3 regions of the Microbacterium sp. NPDC056003 genome follow, and region 1 is predicted to be linked to each of the others. Evidence: predicted binding sites of a transcription regulator. Region 1 holds the regulator's gene; each other region holds the start of a gene.
The links. Region 1 encodes HrcA, which represses chaperone genes, less so after heat shock. Its sites were predicted from a motif close to TTNGCACTCGNNNNNNNCGAGTGCNAA; they were not measured.

Region 1 (5,231 bases):
CGGCACGATGATGACCGAGCGGTTGCGCAAGCTCATCCCGCGCCAGCAGTTCGAGGTGCCCATCCAGGCTGCCATCGGCGCCCGCATCATCGCCCGTGAGAACATCCGGGCCATGCGCAAGGACGTCCTCGCCAAGTGCTACGGCGGTGACATCACGCGCAAGCGCAAGCTGCTCGAGAAGCAGAAAGAGGGCAAGAAGCGCATGAAGATGGTCGGTCGCGTCGAGGTCCCCCAGGAGGCGTTCATCGCCGCGCTCTCGGGCGACGTCGAGGGGAAGTCGGCGAAGTAGGCTGGTCGTCATGCGTCGAGGGAACTTCCGGGACGACACCGTCGACTACGCCGCCGTCGGGGCGACGCAGGCGCCTGACCTCATGCATTACCCGCCGGAGCGGAGCATCCCCGCGGAGGAGTCATGGCGCATCGGCAGCGGTGAGGCGCGATTCCAGGGCGCCGGCGAGGCGCTGATGTCGTGGACCGCGCAGCGCGGTGCCGGGCTCACCGTGAAGGACGTGCGTCCGGCCTCCGGCCCGATGTACTCCGGCGTGAGCTTCGACGGCGAGGGCAACCCGATCGCACCCAGCCGCTCCGAGTCCGATCTCCGCTACGACGCCGACGGCACGCCGTACGTCGGCGCGGGCACGACGATCCGCGTGGACGGTCGCGTGCGCGGGCTGCGGGCCGATGCCGAGCTGCGCGTCATCTTCGCGGTCGAAGAGCCGCGGCGCATCGGCTTCGCCCTCGGCACGGTCGGCGATTCCGTCGTGAGCGGCGAGGAGTCGTTCATGCTCGACTGGCACGACAACGACGAGGTGTGGTTCACCGTGCGCGCCTTCGATGCGCCGTCGTCGTTCGTCTACCGGCTGCTGCCCGGCCTGATCCGCCGACGCCGGCGCGAGCTCTTCACGCGGTACCTGCGGGCGATCTCGCCGCTGTACACGACGCCCGCGTGAGCTGCTGATGGGCTCCGCGCTTCCCCTCGGCGAGCCGGTCCCCGCCGACGGCTCGTTCCCTCCGGGCACGGCGATCGACGCGACGACGCCGTTCGGCGTGTACCTGCACGTGCCGTTCTGCCGCGTGCGCTGCGGCTACTGCGACTTCAACACGTACACGTCCGACGAGCTGCGCGGCGCACGCCAGGATCAGTACGCCGACACCCTGCTGCGCGAGGTCGCGCTGGCGCGCGGCGTGCTGGAGCGCACCGGACCGCTGCGCCCCGCGTCGACGGTCTTCTTCGGCGGCGGCACCCCGACACTGCTCCCGCCCGGCGACCTCGGCCGCATGCTCGACGGCGTGCGCGAGGCGTTCGGCATCGCCGAGGGCGCCGAGGTCACGGTCGAGGCCAACCCCGACACGGTCACCGATGCGGTCGCGGCCGAGCTCGCGGCATCCGGAGTCACGCGTCTTTCCATCGGAATGCAGTCGGCCGTTCCCCACGTGCTCGCGGCGCTCGACCGCACCCATGATCCGGCGAACGTGCGCACCGCGGTCGCCGCAGCGCGCGCCGCCGGCCTCGATGTGAGCATCGACCTCATCTACGGTGCGCCGGGGGAGTCGCTCGACGACTGGCGTGCGTCGCTCGACACCGCGATCGGCCTCGCGCCCGACCACGTGTCGGCGTATGCGCTGATCATCGAGGACGGCACGAAGCTCGCCCGGCAGATCCGCCGTGGCGAAGTGCCTGCGCCCGACGACGACCTTCAGGCGGACATGTACGAGCTCGCCGACGAGCTGCTCGCGGCGGCCGGCTTCGATTGGTACGAGGTGTCGAACTGGTCGCGCGGCGTCCACCAGCGCTCGCAGCACAACCTGGCGTACTGGCAGGGGACCGACTGGTGGGGCTTCGGCCCCGGTGCGCACAGTCACATCGCCGGCGTGCGGTTCTGGAACGTCAAGCACCCCGCCGCGTACGCGCAGCGCCTTGCGGCGGGGGAGTCCCCGGCCGCCGCTCGCGAGGTGCCCGATGTGGAGGCGCGGACGCTGGAGAACGTGCTGCTGCGCACGCGCATCCGCGAGGGGCTGCCCGTCTCGGAGTTGCTCGGAGAGGGGCGCCGGGCGGTCGCGGCGCTCATCGCGGACGGGCTCGTCGACGGGCCCACGGCGCTCCACGGCCGGATCGTGCTCACATTGCGCGGCCGCCTGCTCGCCGACGCCGTCGTGCGCGCCCTCACCGAGTAGCGGATACGACCGTCACGCTCCCGGCCGCGGGTCGGGGCATCCGGTAGAATTGGCACTCCAGTCATGCGAGTGCCAGCAGCGGCGTGAGGAGGCGGGATGGTCAGCGAGCGAGGGCTCCAGGTGCTGCGCGCGATCGTCGAGGACTACGTCGACACGCGCGAGCCGGTCGGCAGCAAGGCGATCGTCGAGCGGCACGCGTTCGGCGTGTCGGCGGCGACCATCCGCAACGACATGGCCCTGCTCGAGGACGAAGAGCTCATCGCGGCCCCGCACACGTCGTCGGGTCGCGTGCCCACCGACAAGGGCTACCGCGTCTTCGTCGACCACCTCGCCGACGTGCGCCCGCTCTCCACGGCGCAGCGCACGGCGATCACCTCGTTCCTCGAGGGGCCGGGCGACCTCGACGACGTTCTGGCGCGCACCGTCCGCGCACTCACCCAGCTGACCGGTCAGGTTGCGATCGTGCAGTACCCGTCGTTCGCCCGCGCGAACGTGACCCACGTCGAACTCGTGCAGCTCGGCGGCGGGCGGATGCTCGTGATCGTGGTCACCGACACCGGCCGCGTCTCGCAGCGGATGGCCTTCGTGCGCGACGAGTTCGACGAGGCCGACCTCGCGCGCATCCGCGCCGAGCTCGGCACGCTGCTGGTCGGCCGGTCGGTGCGCGACGGACTCACCCGCATCGCCGAGCGTCTCGACAACGCCGCGGTCATGACCGCGCCTCACGAGGCGGCGACGGCTGAGATCGTGCGCGTGGTCGCCGAGGAGCTCGACGAGTTCCGCCAGGACAAGCTGGTCATGGCGGGCAGCGCGACGCTGGCCCGTCGCGAGGCCGACTTCCGCGGCAGCATCTACCCGCTCCTCGAGGCGATCGAGGAGCAGGTCACGATCCTGCGGCTGATGGGCGAGATGGTCGCCGACGAGAAGGGTCTCGCCGCCAGCATCGGACGCGAGAACGAGCCCTTCGGGCTGTCGGAGGCCTCGGTCGTCGCCAGCGACTACGACGCGACCGGATCGCGCGCCCGGGTCGGAATCATGGGCCCGACCCGCATGGACTACCCCACCAACCTCGCGGCGGTCAGAGCCGTCGCGCGCTACCTCACGCGGATGCTCGAGGAAGACGAGAGCAGCCGCTGACGCGGACGCGCACACGAACGATCCCCGCGGGCTTCCGCGGGCAGGAAGGCGAATGTGGCTGACCACTACGAGGTCCTCGGCGTCTCGAAGGACGCATCCCTCGACGAGATCAAGAAGGCGTACCGGCGCCTGGCGCGGGAGCTGCACCCCGACGTCAACCCGGGCGAAGAGGCATCCGAGCGGTTCAAGCTCGTCACGCACGCGTACGACGTGCTGAGCGACCCCGATCAGCGCGCCCGCTACGACATGGGCGGCACCGACAGCCCGTTCGGCGGTGCCGGCGGGTTCGGCGGCTTCAACGACATCTTCGAGACGTTCTTCGGCGCGGCCGGTGGCGGCGGCGGGCGTGCGGGTCGTCCGCGGTCACGGCGCGAGCGCGGCCAGGACGCCCTCGTGCGCGTGACCCTCGAGCTGGGCGACGTCGTCTTCGGCGTCCACCGTGACATCGAGGTCGACACGGCCGTGCTGTGCGACACGTGTCAGGGCTCGTGCTGCCAGCCCGGCACGACGCCGGTCACGTGCGACATCTGCCACGGCACCGGCCACGTGCAGCGCCAGGTGCGCAGCCTGCTCGGCAACGTGCTCACCAACCAGCCGTGCAACGTCTGCCAGGGCTACGGCACGACCATCCCGTACCCGTGCGCGACGTGCCAGGGACAGGGCCGCGTGCGCGCGCGCCGCACCGTGTCGCTCGACATCCCCGCCGGTGTCGAGACCGGCCTGCGGCTGCAGCTTCCCGGATCCGGCGAGGTCGGTCCCGCCGGCGGCCCCAACGGCGACCTCTACATCGAGGTGAACGTCACGCCCCACGAGGTCTTCAGTCGCGACGGCGATGACCTGCTGGCGACGCTCGAGGTGTCGATGCCCGACGCGATCCTCGGCACGACGACGACCATCCAGTCGCTCGACGGACCGGTCGAGCTCGAGATCCGCCCGGGCGTGCAGGCCGGCGACGTGCTCACGATCAAGGGCCGCGGCATCACGCCGCTGCGCGGCACCCAGCGCGGCGACCTGCGAGTCGGCGTGCACGTGGTCACCCCGACGCGCCTCGACGGCAAGGAGCGCGCCCTCATCGAGGACTTCGCCAAGCGCACGAAGGCACCGCCGCCCCGGCTGTCCGAGTTCCACCAGGGTCTGTTCGCCAAGCTGCGCGACCGGTTCCGGGGTTGACGGGTGGTACTGCACTTCGTTCTCGATGAGCCGACCGGCGCCGGTCCCGGCGACACCGTGGTGCTCACGGGTGCGGAGGCGCACCACGCCGCGTCGGTCCGGCGCGTGCGCGTCGGCGAGGAGGTCACGGTCGGCGACGGCCGCGGCGCCTGGCTGACGGGCCGGTGCGCGTCGGTCGCGCCGCGCGAGGTCGTGGTGAGGATCGAATCGCGAACGGATGCCGCGGCCCCACGTCCGCGCGTCGTGCTCGTGCAGGCGCTCGCCAAGGGCGACCGCGACGAGCTCGCCGTCCAGGCGGCGACCGAACTCGGGATCGACGAGATCGTGCCCTGGCAGGCCTCTCGCAGCGTGTCGCGATGGGACGCCGCGAAGGCCGAGAAGGGCCGCGCCCGCTGGGCGACGATCGTGCGCGAGGCGGCCAAGCAGGCGCATCGCGCGTGGATCCCCGAGGTCTCGCCGCTGGTGACGACCCGCGAGCTGCTGCGCCGGGCCGCGGCATCCCGCACCCTCGTCCTCGAACCGACCGGCACCGCGCGTCTCACCGGCGTCGACCTCGCCGGCGAGGAATCGGACGTGCTGCTCGTGGTCGGCCCCGAGGGCGGCATTGCGCCGGATGAGCTCGCCGACCTCGAAACCTCGGGGGCCGTGCTCGTCCGCCTCGGCGAGAGCGTGCTGCGCACGTCGACGGCCGGCCCGGCGGCGCTGGCTGTCGTGAGCGCCTCGCTCGGCCGGTGGTGAGCGGACTTCGC
Region 2 (5,231 bases), on a different contig from region 1:
ACGTCATCTTCCGTCACGAGGACGACACGCTCGGCCCGGCCGGACACGACGAATGGCAGGCGTTCCTGCGGGACCCCGAGGGCAACACCGTCGGGCTGATCGCGTTCCAGCGTCCGTAGAGGTGGCGACGCGGCATGCATCCCGCGCAAGAATGGGCGAGTGGATGCCGCGTTCCCCGCCCTCACCGAGATGCCCGCCCCGCAGTTCGTCATGTCGGCGGAGGGGCACCGCCTGGCCACGTACTCGTGGGGAGAGGATGACGGCGGCCCGACCGTGCTGTGCGTGCACGGGTTCGCGTCGAGCTGCCGCGACAACTGGGTGAACACCGGCTGGGTCCGTGACCTCACCCGCGCGGGCTTCCGCGTGCTCGGAGTGGATCAGCGCGGTCACGGTCTCAGCGACAAGCCGCACGAGCCCGAGGCGTACGGCATGGATGCACTCACGGCCGACCTGGTGGCCGTGCTCGACACGTACCTCCTCGCCTCGGTGTTCTATGCGGGCTACTCGCTCGGCGCGCGCGTCGGGTGGCAGCTCGCGGTGAACGCGCCCGAGCACGTCGAGCGGGCCGTGCTCGGCGGCATCCCCGACGGACGCCCGCTCGCGCGCCTGCAGATCGAGCAGGCCCGCGCCTACGCCGAACACGGCACGCCCGTCGAGGACCAGGTCACGCGCAACTACGTGACGCTGGCCGAGCGGGTGCCAGGCAACGATCTGCGCGCCCTCGTCGCGCTGGCGGAGGGCATGCGCCTCGGCGACGCCGATCCCGATCCCGATCGGCCGCCGCAGCAGACGATCCTGTTCGCGACCGGCTCGGAGGATGCGATCCTCGAGCGGTCGCGCGCGCTCGCCGCGGCGACACCGCACGGAGACTTCGTGGAGCTGCCCGACCGTCACCACTTCAATGCCCCGGGGTCGCGCGACTTCCGCCGGGCCGCGGTGGGCTTCTTCACACACGATTGAGCCGCTGCGCCACTGTGCGCACGTCGAGGGTGGTGCCTGAGACATCGTGCTCATCTCGATGTGATCACGGGGGGCATTCTGTCGGCGCGACCGCGTAGCCTGGAGGAGTGAGCGCCTACGTCTCGGCGTTCGAGCTGTTCTCCATCGGTGTAGGACCCTCGAGCTCCCACACGGTCGGTCCCATGCGGGCCGCCCTCGACTTCGTCGTCCGTCTGCGCGAGGAGGGCCTCCTCGACTCCGTCGCTCGCGTGACGTGCACTCTGTACGGCTCGCTGGGCGCCACGGGCATCGGCCATGGCACGCCCGACGCCGTCGTCGCCGGACTCATGGGCCTCGAACCCGAGACCGTCGATCCCGACGCCGTGCGCTCGGCGTGGGCCGCGTGGCGCGAGGGTGCGGAGCTGCCGCTGGCGGGGACGCACCCGATCCCCTTCGCGAAGGACGACGTCGTCTTCGAGCCGCGCACCCGGCTGCCCGGGCATCCGAACGCCATGACCCTCGAAGCCTGGTCGACGACACGCGGCGGACGCCCGAGACGGATCGGAGCGGATGCCGCGACCGCCGCCGTCCGCGAGACCGGTGCCGCTTACGCGCTCGGTGCAGGTGCCGCCGCGACCGCCCTCGAGCACGCCGCCGACGGCCCCGGACTCGTGCTGCGCGAGACCTACTACTCGGTCGGCGGCGGATTCATCCGGCGCGAAGGCGAGCCGCCGCGCGTACGGACGGCGAGCTTCCCATTGGATTACGGGTCGGCCGAGGAGCTGCTCGCACTGTGCGACGAACACGGGCTGACGATCGCCGAGCTCGCCCGCATCAACGAGGAGGCGCTGCGCGATGACGAGCACATCGCCAGCGGGCTCGATGCCATCTGGGACGCCATGGCGGGGTGTGTCGACGCGGGACTCCACGCCGAGGGCGTGCTTCCCGGCATGCTTCAGGTGAAGCGCCGGGCCGGAGCCATCCGCGTGCAGCTCGACGAGGCCGAGTCGGACGGACGCCGTGAGCTTCCGGGCGAGTGGCTGGGTGCGTTCGCGCTCGCCGTGAACGAGGAGAACGCCGCGGGAGGCCGCGTCGTCACCGCTCCGACGAACGGGGCGGCCGGCATCCTTCCCGCCGTGGCGATGTACTGGTGGCGGTTCCTCGCCGACTCCGGTCTCGGCGCCGGCAACGCCGTCACTCCGTACGGCGAGCTCGTGGGCAGTGCGCTGCTCGGCTACGACGGGCACGCCGCGGCGCCGGACGAGACGTCCGGGTGGGATGACGCGGCAGTCGCCGAAGCGAACCGTCGCCGTGGCATCCGCCGATTCCTCCTCACGGCCAGCGCCCTGGGCTCGCTATTCAAGGCCAACGCGTCGATCTCGGGGGCGGAGGGCGGCTGTCAGGCCGAGGTGGGATCGGCGTGCGCGATGGCGGCGGGCGGGCTGACCGCCGTGATGGGTGGCACCAACCGGCAGATCGAGAACGCCGCGGAGATCGCGATGGAGCACCACCTCGGCCTTACGTGCGATCCGGTCGGGGGCCTCGTGCAGATCCCCTGCATCGAGCGCAATGCGATCGCCGCGTCCACGGCGGTGACGGCGGCCCGGCTCGCGCTGCGTGGCGACGGCTCGCACTACGTCTCTCTCGATGCGGTCGTCGAGACGATGCGCCAGACCGGGATCGACATGTCGCACAAGTACAAGGAGACGAGCGAGGGCGGCCTCGCGGTGAACGTCATCGAGTGCTGACCGACATCCTTCGGGCGATGAAGAGGCTGGCACTCTCGATGTGAGAGTGCTAATCTGTGATTAGTTGAGTCGACTCGACTCAACTCTCAGATCAACCCCCACATCGCAACAGAAGGAGTAGACAATGGCCACGTACGACCCGTTCCGCGACTTCGACCGCCTCGCGTCGAGCCTCATGGAGGGGCGCCGCGGACCCCGCCGCATGCCGATGGACCTCTACCGCGACGGCGACCACTACGTGCTCACCGCCGACATGCCGGGAATCGACCCCGGATCGGTCGACATCGACGTCGACGGGCAGCTGCTGACGATCCGCGCCGAGCGGTCGCTCACCACGGGCGAAGGTGTGAAGTGGATCACCCGCGAACGCGAGGCCGTGAGCTTCCTGCGGCAGCTCAACCTCGGTCAAGGCATCGACACCGACAGCATCACCGCCGACTACAGCAACGGTGTGCTGAGCGTCACGATCCCGGTGAGCGAGAAGGCCAAGCCGCGCAAGATCGAGGTCCGCTCCAGCGCCGGAGCCGGCGCCGGAGCACAGACCATCACCGCGCAGGAGAGCCGCGAGGAGCCGCAGCCGATCGAGCAGTGAGCGCACAGCGACGACCCGGCCATCCCCGGCTACCCGTGACCCGGGTGATCCCGGTTTCTGACGCCGGCCACCGCCCCGCAGCCCTCCGGCCGCGGGGCGGTGTCGTGCGTGCCTAGGATCGAGCCGTGTCCGAACGCGAACTGACCACCCCGGTGCCGTTGACGCTCCCGAACGGCGAGCTGAATCCCGACGCGATCGGATGGGCCAGGCGGCCGCTCGTCGACACCCGCGGAATCGGGCGCGGGTGGGGCCGCAACAAGCGGTGGGAGTACTGGAACGTCATCACCCCGACGCACATCATGGCGCTGACAGTGTCGTCGATCGACTACGCGGCGGTCAGCGAGGTGTGGGTGTTCGACCGCGCGACGCAGCGCGCGATCGGCACGAACGTCTCGGCCGTACTCGGCCGGGCGACGCTGCCGTCGAGCCTCGAGCAGGGTCCGTCCCGAGCGCGGGCGAAGGATCTGGCGATCGACATCGACGAGGTCGACGGAGGCACCCGGCTGCGCGCGGCGACGCACCGTGCGTCCTTCGACGTCGTCGCCGAGCTGCCGGAGGCCCACGAGCGCCTCGCCGTCGTCGTGCCGTGGAGCAGGCGTCGGTTCCAGTACACCGTGAAGGATGTCGCGCGACCGGCGTCGGGACGCGTCGCGTTCGACGGCGAGGTCTTCGACGTGCCGGCCGGGGAGTCCTGGGCCGTGCTCGACCACGGCCGCGGCCGCTGGCCCTATGACATCCGCTGGAACTGGGGAGCGGGCTCCGGCGTCTCCGATGGTCGGGTCATCGGCATCCAGGTCGGCGGCAGGTGGACCGAGGGAACCGGCTCGACCGAGAACTCGATGCTCATCGACGGCCGGCTTCACAAGATCCATGACGAGCTCGCCTGGGATTACGACCTCTGGCGCTGGCGGCAGCCGTGGCGGGTGTCGGGCGGGGGGCTCGAGGCATCCTTCGCGCCCTTCTACGACAAGCGCACTCGCACCGATCTCGGCGTCGTCGCATCGAGCACCGATCAGTGCTTCGGAACGTGGAGCGGCACGTTCCGCACCGCCGAGGGCGAGGAGATCGCGTTCGACGGCATCACCGGCTGGGCGGAAGAGGTGCACAACCGCTGGTGAGCGGATGCCGTTGCTCCGTGCCCTCCGCCGCGCGGTGGCCCGTGTCGGAGGGGCGGTCGTAGGCTGAGCGCGTGGTGGAGTACGTCGTTCCCGCGCCGAAGCGGCGCCGCGGTCGACCCCGGGCAGGCGAGTCGGACGCGCGCGACCGCATCCTCGCGGCCGCGATCGAGGAGTTCGGCAGCGCCGGCTACGACGGCGCGACGATCCGCGGGATCGCGGCGCGCGCCGGCGTCGACTCGGCGCTGATCCACCACCACTTCGGCACCAAGGCCGACCTCTTCGGCGCCGTCATCGACGCGCCGATGCGGCCCGACCTCGCGCTGCCCGAGATCCTCGCCGGTCCGCGACATGAGGTGGGCGAGCGGATCGTGCGCTACGTCCTCGAGACGTGGGAGGTGCCCGAGGCGAGGCGACGCGGTGTGGCACTGCTGCGGACGGCGATCGGCAACAAGCTGACGACACCCCTCGTCGCGGGGTTCCTCTCGCGAGAGCTCATCGGGCGCATCGCCCGGACGCTCGAGGTGCCCGACGCGGAGCTCCGCGCGACCCTTGCGGGGTCGCAGATCGCGGGCATGCTGATTGCGCGCTACGTGCTGCGCCTGCCGGGCCTGGCCGAGGCATCCCTCGACGACATCGTCGAGCGCGTCGGCCCGACCGTCCAGCACCACCTGTACGACTGACGACGACACGGAAGGAAGACATGACGTTCCAGGCATATCTCGACAACGTCGAGGAGAAGACGGGACTCACTCCGCGCCAGTTCATCGAACTCGCCTCCGAGAGGGGCTTCGGTCCCGGCACCAAGGCGGGGGAGATCGTGACGTGGCTGGGTGA
Region 3 (5,231 bases), on a different contig from region 1:
CGCCTCGCCGATCGCATCTCCGGGATCTTCGTGCCGATCGTGCTGCTGATCGCGATCGCGACGCTCGTCACCTGGCTGGCACTCGGCTACGACGCCGCCATGGCCTTCACGGCGGCCGTCGCGGTGCTGATCATCGCGTGCCCCTGCGCGCTCGGCCTCGCGACCCCCACTGCCCTGCTCGTCGGCACCGGACGCGGCGCCCAGCTCGGCATCCTCATCAAGGGTCCCGAGGTGCTGGAGTCGACCCGCTCGGTCGACACCGTCGTGCTCGACAAGACCGGCACCGTCACGAAGGGTCGCATGGCGCTCGTCGACGTGGCCGTGGCGGAGGGGGTCGGCCGCGCCGAGATCCTGCGGGTGGCCGGAGCCCTCGAGGATGCCTCCGAGCATCCGATCGCCCAGGCCATCGCCCGCGACGCGCGTGCCGAAGCGGGCGACCTCCCGGCCGTCGAGTCGTTCCAGAGCGTTCCCGGCAAGGGCGTGACGGGTGTCGTCGACGGGCGCGCGGTCATCGTCGGACGCGAGGCTCTGCTCGCCGACTGGGCGCTGAAGCTGCCGGCTGAACTCGGGGCTGCGAAGCGCGCGGCGGAGGCGGGAGGACGCACCGCGGTGCTCGTCGCCTGGGATGCCGAGGTGCACGGCGTGCTCGTCGTGGCCGACGAGGTGAAGCCGACCAGCCGGGAAGCCGTCTCGCAGCTGCGTGCGCTCGGACTGCGCACCGTGCTGCTCACCGGAGACAACGCCGCCGTCGCCCGCTCGGTCGCCGACGAGGTCGGCATCGACCAGGTGATCGCCGAGGTTCTGCCGCACGACAAGGTGGCCGTCGTCGCACAGCTGCAGGGCGAGGGGCGCGTCGTCGCGATGGTGGGCGACGGCGTGAATGACGCCGCCGCCCTCGCGCAGGCCGACCTCGGGCTGGCCATGGGCACGGGGACGGATGCCGCGATCGAGGCGTCCGACCTCACCCTCGTGCGCGGCGACCTGCGCAGCGCCGCCGACGCGATCCGCCTGTCACGCGCGACGCTCGGCACGATCAAGGTCAACCTGTTCTGGGCGTTCGCCTACAACGTGGCCGCGATCCCGCTGGCCGCACTCGGACTCCTGAACCCGATGATCGCCGGCGGGGCGATGGCACTGTCCAGCGTCTTCGTCGTCGGCAACAGCCTGCGGCTGCGGTCGTTCCGCAGCCGCGCGAGTGCCGCCGCGGCATCCGCTCCCCTCGACTCCACCCGCCCCGCCCCGCATCCGGAGGTGCACCGTGAACACCACGCCTGACACGATCGAGACCGTCGCCGCCGCCGACCACGCGCACCACGGCTACATCACCGACAAGGACAAGTACCTCAACCGTCTGCGTCGCATCGAGGGCCAGGCCCGCGGCATCCACAAGATGGTCGAGGACGAGAAGTACTGCATCGACATCCTCACGCAGATCAGCGCCCTGACGAGCGCGCTCGAGGCGGTCGCCGTCGGCCTGCTCGACGACCACCTCCGTCACTGCGTGGTGGACGCCGCGCGGCTGGGCGGCGCTGAGGCCGACGCCAAGATCACCGAGGCCACCCAGGCCATCGCGCGCCTGGTCCGCTGAGCCCACCGGCTCGCCACGATCAGATCGGGCGGTCAGCGCACTGCGCGCACGCGGCGTGCGTAGAGCACGGAGTCGACCGTCAGGATGATCAGCGCGAGCCACACGAGCCCGAAGCCGATCCAGCGCTCGAGCGGCATGGGCTCGCCGAGCACGAGCCAACCCGAGAGGAACTGCATCACCGGCGCGACGAACTGCAGCAGGCCGATCGTGGTGAGCGAGACGCGCCGGGCGCCGGCCGCGAACAGCAGCAGCGGCACGGCGGTGACGACGCCGGTGAGGCTGAGGAGCACGGCGTGCTCCCAGCCGTACGCTCCCATGGTGAGTCCGCCGGTGACGCCGACGATGACGAGGATCACGGCGGCGATCGGCGTGAGCCACATCGTCTCGAGGGTGAGCCCGCTCACCGCGTCGACGGACGGGCCGACCTTCTTCTTGACGAGCCCATAGGTGCCGAAGGATGCCGCGAGCACGAGAGCGATCCACGGGAAGGACCCGTAGCCCAGCACGATGACCAGCACGGCCCCCGCCGCGATGCCGATCGCCACCCACTGGGTGGGCCGCAGTCGCTCCCGCAGCACCAGCACCGCCAGCAGGACCGTGGCGATCGGGTTGATGAAGTAGCCCAGGCTGGTCTCGATGACGTGCCCGGTCAGGGCGCCGTAGATGAACACCTGCCAGTTGACGTAGATCAGGGCGCCGGCGAGCGCCGTCAGTCCGAGCAGCCGGGGCTGCCGCATGATCGCCACAAGGCGGGGCCACGTGCGGGTGACCGTGAGCAGCAACGCGCAGAAGACGAGCGAGAGCAGGATGCGCCAAGCGACGAGCTCCCACGGCCCGGTGGGCGCGAGGAGCAGGAAGTACAGGGGAAGGAAGCCCCACAGCGCGTACGCGCCCAGGGCGTAGGCGCCGCCGAGCGTGCGTTCGCGGGCTGCGGCGGCGGCGATGCCGTGGCTGCCGGTCGTGACGCCGAGGTCGAGCGCGGTCGAGTCGTCGAGCGGCTCCGCCACGTCGCGACCGGACGGGGACGACGACTCGTGGCTCACCGATTCAGCCTATGCCCGCACGGATCGCGCCCGGTCCGCTGCGCGGGTCGGGCGCCCACGCCGGCCTGCCGACCTCCGGCGGATTCCTGCCACCCGCGGCTGTCACACGGAAAGACGAGAGGGCCGGATGCCGAAGCATCCGACCCTCTCGTCTGTGCGATGTACGCGATGTCAGCGGACGACGACAGCCAGGACGTCGCGAGCAGACAGGACGAGGAACTCGTCGGCGCCGAACTTGACCTCGGTTCCGCCGTACTTGCTGTAGAGCACGCGGTCACCGACGGCGACGTCGAGCGGAACACGGTTGCCGTTGTCGTCGATGCGGCCGGGGCCGACGGCGACGACTTCGCCCTCCTGCGGCTTCTCCTTGGCAGTGTCGGGGATGACGAGGCCACTCGCGGTGGTCTGCTCGGCCTCGACCTGCTTGATGACGATGCGGTCCTCGAGCGGCTTGATGGAAACCGACACGGTCTACCTCTTCTTTCCTTGAGACTGAAGACTCGTTAGCACTCTGATGGTGAGAGTGCTTACTTCAAGTCTAGGGATGCGCTGGCACTCACGCAACGTGAGTGCCAACCACGTGACGGTCGGGCCCCTCGCGAAGTCCGGGACGAGGTGGTAGACCTGAGCTGGGCCCCAGGGGCCCGCGTCCGAACCTGGGGGCAGGACACTCGAATGACAGCGCCGTACTGTGTCGCAGTTGACGTGGGAACCAGCCGCATCGCGGCCGCGACTGCGCACGTCTCGCCGGTGGGCGATGTCCGGGTCGCCCCGTTCCGGCTGGGACGCGCGGCCGACACTGCGGCGAGCGCGGCTTTCGTCACCGAAGGCGAGCTCGTGTTCGGCGACGCCGCGGACCGACGGGGCCTGACGAATCCCGGTCGCCTCCTCCGCGGATTCGTCCGCCGGATCGGAGATGACGTCCCCTTCCTCGTGGGCGATCGACGCGTTCGGGCCGACGAGCTCTTCGCCCGCGTGATCTCCTGGGTGGTCGATGCGGTGACGGAGCGCCAGGGCACGGCGCCCGCAGCGCTGGCTGTGACGGCGCCCCAGGCATGGGGTTCATACCGCCACGAGCTCATCGCGGCCTCTCTGGTGCGGGAAGGGTGGCCGCACGTGGATGTGCTCCCGGTCGCTGAGGCTGCGGCGCGCCACTACGAGACCACACATCCGCTGCCTGCCGACCACGCCATCGCCGTGTACGACCTCGGCGGCGGAACGTTCGATGCCGTCGTCGTGCGAAAGGATCGCGATGACCGTGTCGCCACCGTCGGAGAGCCGACGAGCTTCGACGACTTCGGGGGCTCGCACTTCGACGACGCGGTCTTCCAGCACGTGATCACCGCTGCCGGTGTCGAGACGCACATGCTGGGCGAGGGCTCGATGCTCGGCCTGAAGGCCTTGCGGCGAGAGTGCACCGATGCGAAAGAAGCGCTCTCGTTCGACAGCGAGACGACCATACCCGTCCTCGTCGAAGGTCATCACGTCTCGGTGCGACTCACCCGGGCGGAGTTCGAGGCCATGATCGAACCCGGGGTGGTGCGCACAGTCGAGGCCCTGACCCGGTCGCTCGAGGGCTCCGGGCTCGATGTCGAAGACGTCGACGCGATCCTGATGATCGGCGGCTCGTCCCGCATCCCGCGTATCACGCAGCTCCTCTCCGAACGCCTCGACCGCCCCCTCGCGGTCGACGTCGATCCGAAGGCGGCCGCAGTTCTCGGCGCCGCGCACCGCACGGCCGAGCTGCGTCTGCGCGGAGACAGCTCCCAGGTCGTCGACACCGGGACCGACAGCCGTCCGGTCGAAGAGCCACCCCCTGCGCCGGCGGCAGCGCCGGCCTCGCGGTGGCGGTGGTTCCGGCATACTCCCGCCCTGACATGACGCCAGCCCCCGACCGAGCCCATGTCCCAGACGCCGATCCCCGAACCCCTGCTCCCGAACGCACCAGGGCGATGGCCGAGACTCGCCGTCACCCGAGTCGAGACCATCGTCGCCCACACGGGCCGGCCCATCCGGGGACTGGTCATCGGACCCGCGGGGTCCGGCAAGACAGCGCTTCTGCACCATCTCCACCGCTCCCTCGCCCACCGCGGGACGACGACTCTGGCGCTTGCGTCGCGCCGCCCTTCGGACGAGACGCCGCCGGAGACGGTCGTTCTCGTCGACGATGCGCACCTTCTCGACGACGGTGCCTTGGCGTGGATCGCCGACCGGGTCGACGACCCGGATGCAGGCATCGTCGTCGCCCGACGACCGTGGCCCCCTTCGGAGCGGCTTCACGAGATCACCCGCGCGCTGGAGCGCTCCGAGCCGCCGATCGTTCTCGGACACCTCGTCGCCGGTGACCTGCGAGATGCGTGGCCCGGCGGCCCCGCCCGGGACAGCGCGTGCGTACAGAGCATCCTCACCTTGACCGGCGGAACGGCATGGCTCGTGGCCGAAGCACTCGCCATCCACGACGATGCCCGCTGCGTGAGCGCACCGGACCACGGCGAGATCATCGAGTCGCTGGGCGAGGTGATCGCCTACCGCCTGCTCGAGCTCGAGCCGGAGATCCGCGATATCGTCCAGTCCCTGAGCCTCCGCGCGCCGAGGTCGGC

Region 2: ACFC1W_RS08605 (Hsp20/alpha crystallin family protein) is a predicted target of HrcA. The motif match lies at 2,714-2,740, and genes of this name have one in related genera.
Region 3: groES (co-chaperone GroES) is a predicted target of HrcA. The motif match lies at 3,181-3,207, and genes of this name have one in related genera.

The regions. Positions count from the first base shown of each region.
Region 1 covers NZ_JBHJXQ010000002.1:336,096-341,326, reverse strand. Annotated here, with positions in the region: gene lepA (translation elongation factor 4) at 1-289, shown strand, start outside; gene ACFC1W_RS10940 (DUF1990 family protein) at 300-950, shown strand; gene hemW (radical SAM family heme chaperone HemW) at 958-2,175, shown strand; gene hrcA (heat-inducible transcriptional repressor HrcA) at 2,272-3,312, shown strand; gene dnaJ (molecular chaperone DnaJ) at 3,367-4,482, shown strand; gene ACFC1W_RS10920 (16S rRNA (uracil(1498)-N(3))-methyltransferase) at 4,486-5,220, shown strand.
Region 2 covers NZ_JBHJXQ010000001.1:1,900,878-1,906,108, forward strand. Annotated here, with positions in the region: gene ACFC1W_RS08590 (VOC family protein) at 1-119, shown strand, start outside; gene ACFC1W_RS08595 (alpha/beta fold hydrolase) at 160-960, shown strand; gene ACFC1W_RS08600 (L-serine ammonia-lyase, iron-sulfur-dependent, subunit alpha) at 1,068-2,687, shown strand; gene ACFC1W_RS08605 (Hsp20/alpha crystallin family protein) at 2,812-3,279, shown strand; gene ACFC1W_RS08610 (DUF2804 domain-containing protein) at 3,405-4,397, shown strand; gene ACFC1W_RS08615 (TetR family transcriptional regulator) at 4,469-5,077, shown strand; gene ACFC1W_RS08620 (DUF4287 domain-containing protein) at 5,098-5,231, shown strand, end outside.
Region 3 covers NZ_JBHJXQ010000001.1:705,076-710,306, forward strand. Annotated here, with positions in the region: gene ACFC1W_RS03275 (heavy metal translocating P-type ATPase) at 1-1,275, shown strand, start outside; gene ACFC1W_RS03280 (metal-sensitive transcriptional regulator) at 1,259-1,588, shown strand; gene rarD (EamA family transporter RarD) at 1,621-2,532, opposite strand; gene groES (co-chaperone GroES) at 2,803-3,099, opposite strand; gene ACFC1W_RS03295 (Hsp70 family protein) at 3,337-4,512, shown strand; gene ACFC1W_RS03300 (LuxR C-terminal-related transcriptional regulator) at 4,534-5,231, shown strand, end outside.